3 regions of the Neptunicella sp. genome follow, and region 2 is predicted to be linked to each of the others. Evidence: predicted binding sites of a transcription regulator. Region 2 holds the regulator's gene; each other region holds the start of a gene.
The links. Region 2 encodes sigma-54, which starts transcription at its own class of promoters, with help from an activator protein. Its sites were predicted from a motif close to GTTGGCACGNNNNTNGNNT; they were not measured.
Positions count from the first base shown of each region.

Region 1 (3,700 bases), on a different contig from region 2:
CTGGCGGCAGAATATTTACGACAAATTGAGCAGCATGAAATTTATGTACATGACGAAACCAGTTTAAAACCTTATTGTGTCTCGCTGACAATGTATCCTTTCTTGCGTGATGGCTTAACAAAACTGGGAGGTGAATCCAAAGCGCCTAAACATCTGGAATCCTTTTGTGGTTGTTTCGTCAATTTTGTTTTTGCTGTGAGCAGCCAGTTTGCCGGTGCAGTAGCAACTGTAGAGTTTCTTACCTATTTTGATTATTTTGCCAGAAAAGATTACGGTAATGACTACCTTAATACCCATACTAAACAAATAAACAATCATCTTCAGCACGTTGTTTATGCGCTCAATCAACCGGCGGCCGCACGGGGATATCAAAGCGTATTCTGGAATATCTCGATATATGACCAACATTATTTTGATAGCATGTTCGGACAGTTTGTATTTCCTGATTTTGTTAAGCCTCAATGGCAATCTGTTTCAGCACTCCAAGCCCACTTTATGAATTGGTTTAACCAGGAGCGGGAAAAAACAATATTGACATTCCCCGTAGTGACCGTCGCCATGCTAACTGAAAATGGACATTGTAAGGATGAACAGTTTGCCGATGAAATTGCTACTCAATTGGCCCGGGGAAACTCGTTTTTTGTCTACCAATCAGATAATGCCGATTCTCTCGCTTCATGCTGTCGTTTGCGTAGCGAAATCAGTGATAATACCTTTTCTTATTCTTTGGGGGCTGGAGGTGTGGCTACCGGATCGATTAATGTGATTACCATCAACATGAATCGCCTGGTTCAAGATGGACGGGATTTGGCCCAAGAGATCGACAAAATTCACAAGTATCAGGTTGCTTATCGCAAGTTAATGGAAGAATACCAAGCTGCTGGTTTGCTGACTGTTTACGATGCCGGTTTTATTTCACTGGATAAACAATTTTTAACTATAGGTATTAATGGCATGGTTGAAGCAGCTGAATCACATGGGATCGCTGCAACCAATAATGTTGAATACATTAATTTTGTTCAGAAGCATCTAAAAGTTATTTATGATGCGAATAAAACAGCTAAAGCCAAATACGGCTATATGTTTAACACCGAATTTGTGCCGGCTGAGAATTTAGGGGTCAAAAATGCTAAATGGGATAAGGAAGACGGATATTTTGTACCACGTGATTGTTACAATTCCTACTTTTACGTTGTAGAGGATGAGCAGATCAATTCGCTGGACAAGTTTCAATTGCACGGTAGACAATTGCTTGATTACCTGGATGGTGGCTCTGCATTACATTTGAATTTGGAAGAGAAGCTTGAGCAATCGGGATATCTACATTTATTAAATATTGCCGCTCAAACCGGCTGTAATTATTTTTGTGTTAACGTCAAAATAACAATTTGCAATCAATGTGAATGTATTGATAAGCGCACTTTACATTGTTGTCCCAAGTGCGGCAGCAAGGATATCGATTATGGTACCCGGGTTATCGGGTATTTAAAACGTGTTTCGGCGTTCAGTATTGGACGACGAACTGAGCATGCTTTACGGCATTATCATCGACAATCCAATAATAATATGCCGTTGGAAAAAGTAAGCTAATACCATCGAAATAAGTCAGTATTGTTACAAATCAAGGATCAATCTATGACAATGACCCTTGATTTGTACATTCTAACTAAAAATGACGGGTTTAAAATGAGCCAGATAGAAAACCGCTGTTAATTGTAGTATTGCCAGTAAGCTGGCCAATATGCGGGTCGATGCCTGAAACTTTGTCTTTAACGCCACCACACCAGACAAAATGTAGCCAATGACCATTAAAATTTTGACACCTAACCATTGATGGGCAAAAGGCTGCCACGGACCGATAGCTAACAAAGTGAAAGCTAATATTAAGAGTAATGTGTCGTTAATGTGTGGGAGATAACGTAAAAAACTGCTACGCCACCCTGGTTTGCCCGCTAGATCCAACAGTAAACGTAACAAAAATAATCCAGCACTTATGCAGGCACATAGAATGTGAAAGTGCTTCACCGTAATATAAAACTCCACGCAGTCTCCTAAACATGCAAATTAAGCATCAGATTCTAAAGCAATTGTCAGACACTCCCCATATCACTAAAGAGGTATTTTAGACCTAGTCTAACGAATGGTCGGGTTAAATAAACCCAAATGGGTTTATTTAACCATGCCCTGGCTGGGTTAAAATCACTTTTTAGTTAGAAAAATAAAATAATATCAATATAAAACAATAAGTTGCACTTTGGCGCGATTATTGTAGTGGGTGTTGGTGAGCCTAATTTTTGGCTGGATACAACTATTGGAGTGAATTATGACACGTTGCTGTAACGTCAAATTATTGGGGAGGTTATATGGCTGGCTATCGTAAATTATGGTGGTTGCTCATCGCGATTTTAGGTATTACGTTTAGCGTTTTGGGCTATTTTGGTACTGAAGTGTATCGTTCAGCCCCTCCTATTCCTGCTAAAGTGGTTAATGAGCAGGGTGAGGTCTTAATGACCAACGACTCGATTTTAGATGGTCAAACTGCCTGGCAGTCTGTCGGGGGAATGCAATTGGGTTCCATATGGGGGCATGGTGCCTATCAGGCACCTGATTGGACGGCAGACTGGTTACATCGAGAACTGTTGGCGTGGCTTGAATTGGCGGCACAGGATAAATTTTCCAAATCGTATAATTCATTAGCAGAAATTAATCAGCATTCACTACAGTTCGAATTAAAAAAAGCCTATCGCCATAATAGTTATGATGAACAGAGTGGAATCCTGCGGCTTGAACCACGGCGTATCCAGGCAATAACATTAACCGCTGAGTATTATATCAAGCTTTTTGGCGACGATGCGTCACTGGCGAAAACGCGTGCAAACTACGCGATGAAAAATAATACATTACCCTCACTTGAGCGACGCAAGGTGTTGACTCAGTTTTTCTTCTGGACTGCCTGGGCAGCGTCTACCGAGCGCACACCCAATCATGCGACCTATACAAACAATTGGCCGCACGAGCCTTTAATTGACAACAAGCCTACAGTGGAAAACCTAGTATGGTCGTTGGCTAGTATTATTTTGCTGATTGCCGGTGTGGGCGCACTGGTTTGGGGGTGGTCTTTCTTGCGTAATCACGATGAGGAAGAGCCAGAGGCACCTAAACTCGATCCTATTGCAAAACTTAGTTTAACCCCGTCACAAAAAGCATTAGGTAAATATATTCTGGTGGTGGTGGCCTTGTTTACTTTACAAGTATTTCTGGGTGGTTTCACCGCGCATTACACTGTTGAAGGTGATGGTTTCTATGGTTTGAATACGACGGAATGGCTTCCCTACAGTTTGGTTCGTACCTGGCATATACAAGCAGCCATGTTCTGGATTGCCACAGGTTTTTTAGCTGCAGGATTATTTTTAGCGCCCATTATTAACGGTGGAAAAGATCCCAAATTTCAGAAATTAGGTGTCGATATTCTTTTCTGGGCATTAGTCGTGCTCGTTGCCGGATCTTTTGCCGGAAACTACTTTGCGATTATGCAAAAAATATCACCGGAATTGAGTTTCTGGTTTGGACATCAGGGCTATGAATATATAGACATTGGGCGCTTTTGGCAGATTATTAAATATGTAGGTGTACTTTTCTGGTTAGTACTAATGCTACGTGCGGTTATTCCTGCCCTAAAGTCTCCCGGCGACAAAAATTT
Region 1 is NZ_JBLWWF010000005.1:98,434-102,133, reverse strand. Features, by position in the region: gene nrdD (anaerobic ribonucleoside-triphosphate reductase) at 1-1,590, shown strand, start outside; gene ACTD55_RS05480 (SirB2 family protein) at 1,663-2,043, opposite strand; gene ACTD55_RS05475 (nitric-oxide reductase large subunit) at 2,364-3,700, shown strand, end outside.
Region 1: the regulator sigma-54 is predicted to act here: its motif matches at 2,254-2,272, upstream of ACTD55_RS05475 (nitric-oxide reductase large subunit).

Region 2 (3,700 bases):
AACTTTTGAGCTACTTAATCATGCTAAATCGACTTTTTCACCCAACCTTAGCCATTAAAGCGGGTTATCTGGCATTACTGCTGGTTCCCCTACATGCTTTTGCTGATAAGGCTGATTTCAAGCAGCCACTGGAAATATTATCTGAAAATAACAAAGCAGACGGCATCGAAAAATCCGGATTCTACCGTGGTAATGTACATATTACCCAAGGCAGTTTGGTGATTGATGCCGATGAGGTGGATGTGATAGCCAAAGATGGTCCTGGCAGTGAAATTTTTATTGCTCGTGGCAATCCCGCCAGCTATCAGCAAAAGTCTGATGATGGCAGTATGATTAAAGCCTTAGCCAACGAAATCAAATATACCCTGGGCGAACGGGTATTAACGCTTACCACCAATGCCGAACTGCACTTACAAAACAGTATGGTTAAGGCCGAATTTATTGAGTTCGATATGGAAAATGAACAATTTAGTGCCAACGGCAGTAACGATGACGATGGACGCACGATCACTATCTATCAACCCGGCACACAGGAAAAATAAGATGGCAACCCTTAAAGCCACCCATTTAGCCAAATCCTACAAATCCCGTCAGGTGGTAACCGATGTGAGTTTACAAGTCTCTACTGGCCAAATTGTTGGATTATTAGGGCCAAATGGGGCAGGTAAAACGACCACCTTCTATATGATTGTCGGCTTGGTTCCTATCGATAAAGGTCAAATTTTTATTGATGATCAGGAGCTGACTTTGCAACCTATGCATGTTCGTGCCCGCAAAGGTATTGGATATTTACCGCAAGAGTCATCGATTTTTCGTAAATTGACGGTATGGCAGAACTTGATGGCGATTCTAGAAACTCGTAAAGATCTGAGTAAGGCTGAGCGCGAAGAGCATGCAGACGCCCTGTTGGATGAGTTCAACATTAATCATATTCGTAATAGTCTTGGTATGAGTTTGTCGGGTGGCGAACGGCGACGGGTAGAAATTGCCCGCGCATTATCTGCCGATCCGGAATTTATTTTGCTTGACGAACCCTTTGCGGGCGTCGATCCTATTTCTGTGACCGATATAAAGAAAATTATCAATCACCTCAAAGACCGGGGGATTGGCGTGTTAATCACCGATCACAATGTTCGTGAGACCCTTGATGTGTGCGAAACCGCCTATATCGTTAGTCATGGAGAATTAATTGCCCAAGGCAATGCCGAACAGGTGCTAAGTAATCAACAAGTAAGGGATGTATACCTGGGCGAGCAATTCAAGCTATAGTTAGCAAACAAAACATCAACCATTAGCAATGTAACAGCCTTAGCTGGTTTTTGAATTAACGGGACACGACAAGACGTAAATGAAGCCCTCATTACAATTAAAATTTAGCCAACAACTGACCATGACACCGCAGTTGCAGCAAGCCATCCGGCTGTTGCAATTGTCGACCATCGATCTTCAGCAGGAAATTCAGGAAGCCTTGGATGCCAATCCACTATTGGAAGCAGAAGATAATCAGGACTTCCCCGAAAACGAAAACAAAGATTCAGATAATGACTATGAAGCCAGTGACAGTATTGAGTCTGGTGATGCTCTAGAGAAAAATGAATTACCCGACGAATTACCTATCGATTCAACCTGGGATGAATATTACAGTGCATCCTCGGCGCCAGCCGCTCCCATTAGCGGTGGTGATGATGAACAAATTTATCAGGGTGAAACCACCGACAACATTCAAGAACATTTATTATGGCAAATGCGCCTGACCCACTTCAGTGAAACAGATATCGCGATTGCCACTGCCATTATTGATTCTATTGATGAATCCGGTTATCTCACCGTGTCTACTGAAGATATTCTGAATAGTCTCGATAATGAAGAAGTCGACATTGACGAAGTGAATTGCGTATTAAAACGGGTGCAAATGTTCGATCCTGTTGGTGTTGGATCACGAACACCGGCCGAATGTTTGATGGTACAGCTTAACCAGTTTGCCGCTGACACCCCCTGGCTAGAAGAAGCCAAACTGCTAATTACCCAATACATGGATTTACTGGCCAGTAAGGATTATCGCACTCTGATGCGCAAGGCGCGCCTAAATGAAGAACAACTGCGGGAAACCATACGATTAATTCAGACCCTTAATCCACGTCCCGGCAATGCCTTAATTACCACTGAGCCAGAATATGTGATACCGGACGTATCGGTGATGAAAAAGAATGGCCGCTGGGTTGTCGAACTGAATCCCGATAGTCTTCCCAAACTCAATATCAATCAGCAATATGCGGCCATGAGTCGCAGTGTCAAAAATACCAGCGACAGTCAGTTTATTCGCTCACACATGCAAGAAGCCAAGTGGTTTATTAAAAGTCTGCAAAGTCGCAACGAAACTCTGCTCAAAGTGTCCAACTGTATTGTGCAGCAGCAACAGGGATTTTTTGAATATGGTCCTGAAGCGATGAAACCAATGGTGTTAAATGATGTCGCAGAAATGGTGGATATGCATGAATCAACCATTTCCCGTGTCACCACACAGAAATATATGCATACCCCCAGAGGGATTTATGAACTGAAGTATTTCTTCTCCAGCCATGTCGCCACTGAAAATGGCGGTGAGTGTTCGTCCACTGCAATACGGGCATTAATTAAAAAGCTGGTTGCGGCAGAAACACAAAGTAAACCTCTGAGTGATAGTAAGATTGCGCAATTGTTGGCCGATCAAGGTATTATGGTTGCTCGGCGAACCATTGCAAAATACCGCGAATCATTAATGATTCCACCGTCTAACCAACGTAAAAGTCTGCTTTAACGGAGCAGCTTGAACGTCAAATTTAAGGAAGTCGCGATATGCAAATCAACCTGACTGGCCACCATGTCGAAATTACAGACTCACTACGTGATTACGTAGATAATAAATTTACCAAACTGGAAAGACATTTCGATCATATCAATAACGTCCATGTAATACTTAACGTCGAAAAGCTCAATCAAAAAGCCGAAGCGACGTTACATCTACATGGTGCTGAAGTCTTTGCTACCTCAGAGCGTAATGATATGTATGCAGCAATAGACAATTTAATTGACAAGCTTGATCGACAGGTGATTAAGCATAAGGAAAAAGTCAGTCGGCATTAATCCATATTAAATGACTCAGTAAAAGCAGTAATAATTAATGGAAATTAAAAATATACTCACTCCCGGCTGCACAGTTTGTGCAGCCGAAGATTCCAGTAAAAAACGTATTTTGGAAACCATCAGCAATATTGCTCACCAAGCATTGCCGCAATTGAGTTCGGATCAAATACTCGAAAGTCTGTTATCCCGAGAGAAAATGGGCAGTACCGGTATTGGTAATGGCATTGCCCTGCCCCATGGGCGACTGGCTGAACTGGATAAAGTACTGGGAATTTTAGTTACTTGCCAAACACCAATTAGCTTTGATGCAATTGATAACAAACCGGTGGATATATTCTTTGCTCTACTGGTACCCGCGGATCAAGCTCAAGGACATTTACAAACGTTGGCTACCATCGCCGGTAAATTAAGCGATAAAGATATTCTCAAACAAATACGTCAGGCCGAAAGCAATCATGAACTTTATGAGGCGATAATATGAAGCTGATGATTATCAGCGGACGTTCAGGCTCGGGAAAATCTATTGCGTTAAGGGTATTGGAAGATCTCGGCTATTACTGTGTTGATAATCTGCCGG
Region 2 is NZ_JBLWWF010000001.1:8,989-12,688, reverse strand. Features, by position in the region: gene lptC (LPS export ABC transporter periplasmic protein LptC) at 1-58, shown strand, start outside; gene lptA (lipopolysaccharide transport periplasmic protein LptA) at 21-542, shown strand; gene lptB (LPS export ABC transporter ATP-binding protein) at 544-1,269, shown strand; gene ACTD55_RS00065 (RNA polymerase factor sigma-54) at 1,349-2,797, shown strand; gene hpf (ribosome hibernation promoting factor) at 2,836-3,123, shown strand; gene ptsN (PTS IIA-like nitrogen regulatory protein PtsN) at 3,161-3,604, shown strand; gene rapZ (RNase adapter RapZ) at 3,601-3,700, shown strand, end outside.

Region 3 (3,700 bases), on a different contig from region 2:
CGCTGCGATAAAGTGAGTTGTCACGACTGATCACCTTGGATTGACTCCACATGGTATTAGTCGGCATATAGTCTGTAGCGGCAGCGATAATACTTTTACTCTTAATATCTATTAATCGAATATTTAACACCAGACTATTCTGTTGCTGGCTATAGGTACCTGTTAAAAAATAATCAGCATTAATTTTCGTATCTAGTTGCTCAAGTTGTCTAGACAACATCTGATCATAGTTTTGCTTGATATTAATGTTCGGCATGGTCTTAAACTCAACTACGGTTAATCCTGCTTGAGCAGACAACGTAGTCAAACTTTCCTGCACCTGTAAACCAAAACTACCTGCATCTGGCAAGTTTTTGCCACTGTTTAACGCGACCGGTAATATTGTTCCCACTGCAACACGCTTTTGAATATCGATGTTATTTGCGGTATCAAACAATTGTTCCGTTAATTGTCGGACGTAATAATGAATAGAATTACTTTGCGGTTGCACCGTTGAGCTATTATTGCTTGTTGTCTTCGGAGTTTGTTCAGCATCAGCAAACATTGGCAGGTTTGCACATCCGGCCAATAAACATCCCCACAAAGATAAAAACAGACACTTTTTCATTATTAATCCATACCAACATTATGAGCTACATATAACGGTTATTGTTACTAGCTAATGGCAGTCACTATTGCAATGTGCTTTGCAATTAGTGCGCCAATCAGTTTATTAAATTGCGTTGATCACCTTACCGCGATACCAACCAATCAACCTTTACATCAATTTATCGATCAAGAAATTAGGCAGTAATTTGCTATTCGAGGCTACAACTTGCTTAGTGGTATAATTGATTAAACGCACATTCACCACCACACCGCGTTCGTTGCGCAGCATGGTTCCCGATAAGATGTAATTAATATCCATATCATCACTGATACTGGTAATATCTCGCGGATGCAAATAACCACTGTGCTTATCCATGTTAAGCATGCCAGTCAAATTATAATCACTGACCGGTAAACCTATTTGCTGCAAATCATTAATAAAAGCTTCGGCTAACTGATCCCCTAAGCGATTACTGCTGTGTTGCGGCGCATCCATATCTACAAACGCAGTCACAACAATAGGGCCGTCAATATCCCGTCCTTGCATATCATTTTGAATATCCGATGCCATTTGCTCAGTGTATTCCGTCAATAATTGAAAATGCACATCGGTATTAAACAAACTAGCCGGCGGTTGGGCGTCAATCGTTTGAGCGGACATATGAGTTGGCATGTCCTGACAAGGATAAAATTCGCCTTGATCATTAGCGCACAAAGGTTCTGGTGATACAGTCGATGAATTATAGGAAGTGAAGTCGAGCACGGAACAGCTCATCAGTATTGTCGATGCCAGCCAAAGGGTGACTAATTTAATGGAGTATGCCATAACGTGATCCGCAAACGATTTTTTAATCAATAACAGCACAAAGCAAATTTTACGCCAATTTAATGCCCCATTTAATTAAAGATAAGTTTTAGCACACATTCTTTCATCGAGATAAAAAAACGCGCCCGTTGGCGCGTTTTGATTTGTTAACAATGATTAATGCTTAGGCATAAACCGGAAAGGTTTTGCACAACGCCAATACTTCAGATTTAACCCGGTCGATAACTGAGTCATCCCCCATATTGTCCAGTACATCAGCAATCCAGCTGGCAACCTGCTTGGCTTGTTCTTCTTTAAAGCCACGACGAGTAATAGCCGGAGAACCAATACGCAATCCACTAGTGACAAACGGAGAACGCGGATCATTAGGTACCGAGTTCTTGTTGACGGTGATATTGGCATTACCCAGCGCTGCGTCAGCATCTTTACCGGTAATATCCTTGCTAATCAAATCGAGCAAGAATAAATGATTGTCGGTTCCACCAGAGACCACATCATAGCCACGCTCCTGTAACACAGACACCATAGCTTTAGCATTGGCAACAACTTGCTGTTGGTAAGCTTTAAATTCTGGCTGCAAAGCTTCTTTGAAGGCAACCGCTTTAGCCGCGATCACATGACACAACGGACCGCCCTGGCTTCCCGGGAACACGGCGCTGTTAAGCTTTTTATAAATATCTTCATCACCACAGGCTGATACAATCAAACCACCGCGTGGTCCCGCTAAGGTTTTATGTGTAGTGGTAGTAACCACATGAGCATGAGGAACCGGGTTTGGATAAACCCCAGCCGCAATCAGACCGGCAACGTGAGCCATGTCGACAAATAAATACGCACCGACTTTATCGGCAATTTCACGGAAACGAGCCCAATCCACAATACCGGAATAAGCCGAAAAGCCACCGATGATCATTTTCGGTTTGTGCTCTAAGGCTAACGCTTCGACTTGATCGTAATCAATCACACCTGTTTCAGGGTGCAAACCATACTGTACCGCATTATAGGTTTTACCCGAGAAATTCACATGCGAACCATGAGTTAAGTGGCCACCGTGTGCCAGACTCATACCCAATACCGTATCGTTGGGCTGTAACAACGCCAGAAATACCGCGTTATTGGCCTGTGAACCAGAATGGGGTTGTACGTTCGCATAATCCGCACCGAACAATTCCTTAGCGCGTTCAATGGCTAATGCTTCAGCGACATCAACATACTCACAACCACCGTAATAGCGTTTGCCCGGATAACCTTCAGCATATTTGTTGGTTAACTGTGTGCCTTGCGCTTCCAATACGCGCGGACTGCAATAGTTTTCAGAGGCAATCAGTTCGATATGCTCTTCCTGACGTTGGGTTTCTTGTTCAATGGCTTGCCATAATTCCGGGTCAAAATCAGCAATATTCATGTCTCTGGATAGCATCGGGCGTCCTCGTTAAAACTAAAATGGAGTAGTAAATTTGGCCGCTATTCTAGACAGAAACGCGATTTGATGCACCCGCTTTGAGCGACTTTCTTATGCGCTTTTTAACCTTTATAGAATATTCAGTGGCAACATAAGACAACAACCTCGCGGGAAAGCCATTTTATATCAAGCATTTCACCGAATTACGCTCCACCAATTCAGGGATAAATAAATGAGTATTACTGGTCGGTTTAGCATTGGGATCACTAAGATCAATCGCCAGTTTTGTGGCATAGCTAGCCATTTCTTCAATCGGATAATGCACAGTGGTCAAGCGCGGGCGGCAAGCGCGGGCGATACTGAGATCATCAAAACCGATTACCGATACATCTTCCGGCACACGTAAACCGGCATCAAATAAAGCATGCATCGCACCAATCGCCATCAGATCGTTATAGGCCAGCAAAGCAGTAAATTTATGACCTTTGCCCAGCAAGGCTTTAACCGCCTGCTCGCCTCCTTCAATATTGGCGGTTCCTTCTTCAATTGCCTGATCCGGTAACACTAAGCCATTGTCTTGCAAACATTCTTTAATGCCTTGCACACGCGAGCCAGGATCGCGGTTTTGATAAATACTGGTGATCACGGCAAACTGCTGATGGCCTTTTTCCAGCAAATGTTCGGTAGCCTTGCGTGAACCGGTCACATTGTCCAGCCACACACAACGATTGGCAATTTGTGGAATATAGCGATTAATCAACACCAAACCCGGTAAATCTTTGGCCAGTTTGATCAAGGTTTTTTCGTCGGAATATTCACTATGCAAAATAATCGCGCGGCAGTTATGATCGCGCAACGACTCAATCGCATCCAGTTCAGACTTG
Region 3 is NZ_JBLWWF010000006.1:45,161-48,860, forward strand. Features, by position in the region: gene ACTD55_RS06280 (FlgO family outer membrane protein) at 1-607, opposite strand, end outside; gene ACTD55_RS06285 (FlgO family outer membrane protein) at 758-1,414, opposite strand; gene glyA (serine hydroxymethyltransferase) at 1,578-2,834, opposite strand; gene ACTD55_RS06295 (LacI family DNA-binding transcriptional regulator) at 2,998-3,700, opposite strand, start outside.
Region 3: the regulator sigma-54 is predicted to act here: its motif matches at 1,455-1,473, upstream of ACTD55_RS06285 (FlgO family outer membrane protein).